DNA from 2 places in the Brevibacillus sp. FSL K6-6036 genome. Region 1 is predicted to be linked to the other one. Evidence: a T-box and tRNA genes for the amino acid it is inferred to sense, from the RefSeq annotation. Region 1 holds a T-box; the other holds one or more tRNA genes.
The links. A T-box is a leader RNA that pairs with one kind of tRNA and senses whether it is charged. The one in region 1 lies ahead of serS (serine--tRNA ligase), so its partner is inferred to be a tRNA-Ser.
Positions count from the first base shown of each region.

Region 1 (3,272 bases):
TCAGCCATGAATACCCGAGCTCCGGAATTGCACGCATTGATGACCATTTTTCGGTCTCCGGCAGGACCGGTAATCTCCACTCTCCGGTCCTGGAGATCGGTCGGCAAATCGTTCACTTTCCAATCGCCGTTGCGAATATGGGCTGTTTCAGGCAAAAAATCAGGAAGCTGCCCTGAGTCGATGAACTCCTGCTTCTTTCTGCGCAGCTCCAAGAGCTCACTCCTCCTGCCGCCAAAGGCGCTCTCCAGCTTGATCAGAAACGAGATCGCTTCCGGCGTAAGTATATCGGCGTACTGCGGCGGCATTTCGCCTGTAATCAAAACATCTGCCGGGTACTGATTGGTTTGAATCGCAGTCAATATGATCTCCTCCTCTCCTTGTGCAGGAAACGTTATAATACAGGTAAATTAATCTTTGTGTATTATAGTACAGTAGGTTCAAAAAAAATGGCTTTAATCCAATAGCCCGCTTCCACTGCAATGACTGCAGGAGATACATCCGTCACCATGGCAGTGATGGCATGCTGACCCGTGATCATCGCGCCCGGCGCCGCCGCACTGGGGACAATTCTGCTCACCGTTTCCTTCACAACGATAACAATTCATCCTTAACTCCTCCCATCAACTGTAGTAATACAATATTCGTAATGTTTGAAGTTATTATATAACAGTCATTTCTGTTGTGCAACACATTTTCTAAAAATTCCGCCACTCATTTAACTCTTTGTTTTTGCAGACAAAAAAGCAGCTTTCTGTATTAGAACAGAAAACTGCTTTTCTAGATAGCCAGAAATCATTTTGATCTGCATTATTTGGGAGCGATTTTCTCCAGACCACCCATATATGGACGAAGCACTTCCGGAATCAGGATGGTGCCGTCCTCCTGCTGATAGTTCTCCATCAGCGCGGCAACTGTCCGGCCAATCGCCAGTCCCGATCCATTCAATGTGTGCACGAACTCCGGCTTCGATTTGCTGTCGCGGCGGAAACGAATGTTGGCCCGACGCGCCTGGAAATCCTCAAAGTTGGAACAGGACGAGATCTCCCGGTACGTATTGTAGCTCGGAATCCACACTTCCAGGTCGTACTTTTTCGCCGCTGTAAACCCGAGGTCGCCGGTGCACATGCTCATGACACGGTAAGGCAGACCGAGCAGCTGCAGGATCTTCTCCGCATTTTTCACCAGCTTTTCCAGTTCCTCATAGGAATCTTCCGGCTTGACGAACTTCACCATCTCGACCTTGTTGAATTGATGCTGGCGAATCAGTCCGCGCGTATCGCGGCCTGCCGATCCCGCTTCCGAACGGAAACAAGCGCTGTATGCCGCATAGTAGCGAGGCAGCTCTGCACCATCCATGATCTCGTCGCGGTGCATGTTGGTTACCGGCACCTCTGCTGTCGGGATCAGGAAGTAATCTGGTCCTTCCAGCTTAAATGCGTCTTCCTCGAATTTTGGCAATTGACCTGTTCCCGTCATGCTTGTCCGGTTCACGATATACGGCGGCAGAAGCTCTTCATAGCCGTGCTCCGTCGTATGCAGATCGAGCATAAAGTTCATCAGCGCGCGCTCCAGACGGGCACCCAGTCCTTTGTAGAAAACAAATCGGCTGCCGGTCACCTTTGCCGCTGTTTCGAAGTCGATGATGCCCAGTTCTTGACCAAGCTCCCAGTGCGGTTTGGGCTCAAAAGAAAACTTTCTTGGCTCGCCCCACGTCCAGGCAACGACGTTGTCATCCTCCGACGTGCCTACCGGAACGCTCTCATGAGGAAGGTTGGGCAAGCTCAGCAGAATTTGCTCAAGCTGTTCATCGAGCTGGCGCAGTTCTTCGTCCAGCACCTTGATTCGGTCGCTTACTTCCTTCATCTCTGCGATCAGATGGTCAGCGTTCTCTTTGTTGCGCTTCAATACCGCTACCTGTTCGGATACAGTATTTCGTTTGTTCTTCAAGCCTTCCGCTTCCTGGATCAACTGGCGGCGCTTTTCATCCACCTCGGCAAACTGATCCAGTGCAGAAATATCCTCATTGCGATCCGCCAAACGGCGTCTTACTCCGTCTAAATCGTTGCGCAACACTTTTACGTCTAACATAGATACCCCTCCAACATCGTTGATTCTTCTTGCACGCAATGAAAAAACACCCGTCCCCTATGGTAAGGGACGAGTGTTGGTAACCCGCGTTGCCACCCTTGTTGATATATGCCTGCTTCCGTTTCCCGGCATATACCCGCTTGAATCCGCCGTAACGGGGCGGTGCCGGGCAAAGTTGATCCTTTGCCACTCAGAGATGGATTCCCTTGCAGACTGGGTCGGTTTTCACCTGCCACCGACTCTCTGGGCCAAGCGCTTGCAAAGTACTAGTCTCTTCATCGCGTTCCTTGTTTGTTATCTTCTATTGTTAACTGTACTACAGGTTCTATACCTGTGTAAAGATCGTGAAAAAAACCGGCACCATTATCGGTACCGGTTTTGGACATGCATCTTTTACGGACAATCAGCCACGGTATTCCTTCACCATGTCGACGAAGTATTGATGCAGCCGTGCATCCTCCGTCAACTCCGGATGGAATGCTGCCGCCAAATAATGTCCTTGCCGAGCAGCCACGATCTTTTCTTCATACTTGGCAAGTACCTGACCGGCTTCGCCTACTTCCATGATATACGGCGCCCGGATGAAAACGGCTGGATAATCCGCCGCTACTCCTGCGACCGGAAGCTCGACCTCAAAGCTTTCCTTTTGGCGGCCAAAGGCATTGCGCTCCACCTTGATATCCATCAATCCGAGATGGCAGTCGTCTTGGCCGTTTATGCGTTTGGCGAGCAAAATCGCTCCCGCACATGTACCGAATATCGGTTTTCTGGCTTGGCCAAACTCGCGCAGCGCTTCGATAAAACCGTATTTATGCATCAGCTTGCTGATGGTCGTGCTCTCTCCGCCGGGAATGACCAATCCGTCCAGATCTTCAAGCTCGTCCACTTTTTTAACTGCGACTGCTGTCGCACCTGCTGCCTCCAGCATGCGGATATGCTCAGCGACAGCTCCCTGCAAGGAAAGAACGCCAATTTTCATGATCGGTCACCTTACCATCCGCGCTCTTGCATGCGGTCTGCTTCACGCAGCTTGGAGATTTCCAGACCCGGCATAGCTGTACCCAGTCCTTTGGAGACGCGGGCAATCAGTTCATAGTCAGTGTAGTGTGTGGTTGCTTCTACGATCGCGCGAGCAAATTTCTCCGGATTTTCCGATTTGAAAATACCGGAACCTACGAATACGC
Region 1 covers NZ_CP150173.1:28,022-31,293, reverse strand. Annotated here, with positions in the region: gene aceB (malate synthase A) at 1-359, opposite strand, end outside; gene NST37_RS00130 (hypothetical protein) at 422-577, opposite strand; gene serS (serine--tRNA ligase) at 808-2,088, opposite strand; T-box leader at 2,151-2,376, opposite strand; gene pdxT (pyridoxal 5'-phosphate synthase glutaminase subunit PdxT) at 2,492-3,070, opposite strand; gene pdxS (pyridoxal 5'-phosphate synthase lyase subunit PdxS) at 3,079-3,272, opposite strand, start outside.

Region 2 (3,272 bases), 1.9 Mb from region 1:
GGGAACAGATAGCGGAAATCGCGCAGGCGGACGCCGAACTGGTAGAAAAGGCTATTTCCGCAGCTCAGGAGGCTTCGGTGGTAATGCGGCGCATGCCTGCTTATCAGCGTGCGGCTATTCTGGAGAAAATTTCATTCATCATGGACGAACGGCTGGAGGAGGCTGCCAAAATCATTGCGCTGGAGGCAGGCAAGCCGATCAAAACCGCTCGCGGCGAAGTGATCCGTACAATACAGACTTACAAATTCGCTGCGGAGGAAGCAAAAAGGATTCACGGCGAAACACTGCCGCTGGATGCCGCCATCGGAGGAGAAGGGCGCCTTGCATACACCGTGCGTGAGCCTTTGGGCGTGATTGGCGCGATCACTCCTTTCAATTTCCCGATGAATCTGGTCGCCCATAAAGTTGGTCCGGCATTGGCTGCAGGGAACACCGTCGTGCTCAAGCCGGCATCCCAGACGCCTCTCTCCGCATATTTTCTGGCGGAGGTTGCCGAGCAGGCCGGAGTGCCAGCGGGAGCACTAAATGTTGTGACCGGCAGCGGAGCAACAGTAGGCGATCTCCTCGTGACAGACCCGAGGGTGAAAGCACTGACCTTTACCGGCAGCCCGGCTGTCGGCATCGACATCCGCAATCGGGCCGGACTCAAGCGGGTTACGTTGGAGCTGGGCTCCAATTCTGCCGTCATCATCGATAAAGGGGTAAATCTCGACGAGGTCATCCCGCGCTGTATTTTTGGCGCATTTGCGTACTCCGGACAGGTATGCATCTCCGTACAGCGGATTTATGTGGTCAGGGATGAATACGAGACATTCGTGGAGCGCTTTGTGGCGGAGACCAAAAAGCTGGTCGGCGGCGACTCTCTGTCCGAGGAAGCAGACTACTCCGCGATGATTTCTCCGAAGGAAACGGATCGGGCCTTGGCCTGGATCGAGGAAGCCAGGGAGAGAGGCGCCAGGGTAGAATGCGGAGGAAAAGCAGATGGACGGGTGCTGCAGCCTACCGTATTGACAGGAGTTCCGGCAGACGCCAAACTGTCTTGCCAGGAGGTATTCGGACCGGTCGTCCTGATCAATCCGGTGGACTCTGTAGAGGAGGCGATTGAGTTCGTAAACGATTCTCGTTTCGGCCTTCAAGCCGGACTCTACACGCAAAACCTGTCACTCGCATTGAAAGCGGCAGATGAGCTGCATGTTGGCGGCGTCATGATTAACGATATCCCGACCTTCCGCGTCGACCATATGCCTTACGGCGGTGTCAAGGAAAGCGGCATGGGCCGGGAAGGAATCAAATACGCGATCGAAGAGCTAACGGAGTTAAAGCTGGTTGTCGTGAAGCGATAGGTTTCAGGAAGAGAAAGCTGCTGTCAAAGGCAATTGACAGCTGTTTTGAGGCCGGTACAGGAAACGAGCTTCCCCGTTTGGAGGAAGCTCGTTTTTGTAAAAAACGGTTGCTTTCAGTGGAATGAGTATGTTATAGTATAACTTGTTCAACCATGCGGAGGGATACCGAAGTGGTCATAACGGGGCGGTCTTGAAAACCGTTAGGCGGCAACGTCACGGGGGTTCGAATCCCTCTCCCTCCGCCATAAGAAAGCACTGCGAACAGGTCTTGCACCTGTTTTTTCTTTTTTTCAGATACCCCATCTATTCAAAAACGCTTGACGGGAGAAGGTCGTCAAGCGTTTCCTTTATGATCGCTTCATGGAAGCTTCTTCTTTTTTCAATTGTGCATCGAGAACAAAATTTCCAAACGGGATCAAAGACGCGACAAACGCGCCGAGCGCCCGCAGGATCGACCACCGGTTTGCGAAAAAGACATGGGCGAGTGCCAGCATGAACAATACGAAAAACACGCCATGCAAGGAACCGGCAATCGTCACAGCTTTTGGCATCTCCAGAAAATATTTCAGTGGCATGGCAATTCCAAGCAGGACGAGGTACGAAATTCCTTCGATGAGGCCGATAAAACGAAGACGGCCAAGGGGCGTTTTTAGCAAGGGGAACACCTCCAGTGAGTAAAGAACCAGTCTCCACTTATTCTATCGAGTTAAAGGGCATGTATCAATGGAACATAGGCAATTTTGAAATTTTTGCGATACATTTATGGCAAAAACCAAAACTTTCTTCCGTAGCCATCGACTTCATATCGCATGGTATGTACCCTTTGATATATTCTGTAGGTAAGCACTCAGACTAAACTTCTTGGGGGCTGCGGCGACTTACTAATGCAGATCGGGTCGCCGCATTTTTTTTGATTGGAGTAGGCAGGTTAACGGACCGGATTGAAACCATGCAAATATGGAAAGCGGGAGTTGTCGCGCTCGGGCAAAAAGAATTTGTCCAAGGTGCGGCTTGTTTCCGTTTACTAATATATCCCGGTTGAGTATATACTCGAATATATACTATACTATAGATACAACCTCATAACCTTGAGTTCTTCTCCCTGACTGATTTCGAGTCAGGGGTTTTTTACATTGCATGGATATATCGGGAAAGAATAATGATTCTATTTTTCTGAATATTCGTTGTATAATAGAGGCAGGAAAAATGACGGAGGGATGTCCATGAAAGAAATTCAGCGGGCGAGAAGGAATACGCTGGGAGATATTTTGCGCAGAAGCCGAGGCAGATTTCCGCAGAAGATTGCATTGCGCTTTGGGAACGAGGCGCTTACATACGAACAACTGGACATCCTGGCCAATCAGGCAGCGCATATGATTTTGGCGTCTGGACTGCAAAAGGGAGACAGGGCAGCTGTGCTCTCCCGCAATTCAATGGATTTTGTCATTCTCAACTTTGCCCTCGCCAGGGCGGGAGTGATTATGGTCCCGATCAATTACATGCTGAACGCTGACGACGTGGCCTTTATTCTGGGACATGCCGATGTGAAAGCGATCTTTGCCTCCCAGGAATTCCATCCAGTCGCCGACGAGGCGATTCGCCGATCAGGCTGTTCTCCGGTCCTGAGATGCTCGATCTCCGAAAAAACAGAGCAGGCAAATGACTGGGGCCATTTCCGTACGCAGCTCGCCCAATCGAGTACAGAGGAGCCGGAGCTGGAACTGGAGGATGACGATGTTGTGCATATTCTCTACACCAGCGGGACGGAATCCAGGCCAAAAGGAGTCATGCTGACGCATAAGAGTGTGCTGACAGAATACGTCAGTACGATTATCGACGGTGGAATGACCGAAGACGATGTCGCTATCCACGCTCTCCCGCTTTTCCATAGCGCCCAGCTGCATTGCTTCCTGGGGCCGTACGTCTACC
Region 2 covers NZ_CP150173.1:1,949,957-1,953,228, forward strand. Annotated here, with positions in the region: gene NST37_RS09740 (aldehyde dehydrogenase family protein) at 1-1,343, shown strand, start outside; tRNA gene NST37_RS09745 (tRNA-Ser) at 1,500-1,588, shown strand; gene NST37_RS09750 (DUF3817 domain-containing protein) at 1,691-1,999, opposite strand; gene NST37_RS09755 (acyl-CoA synthetase) at 2,567-3,272, shown strand, end outside.
Region 2: it encodes a tRNA-Ser, which carries the amino acid that the T-box ahead of serS (serine--tRNA ligase) is inferred to sense. The anticodon was not compared.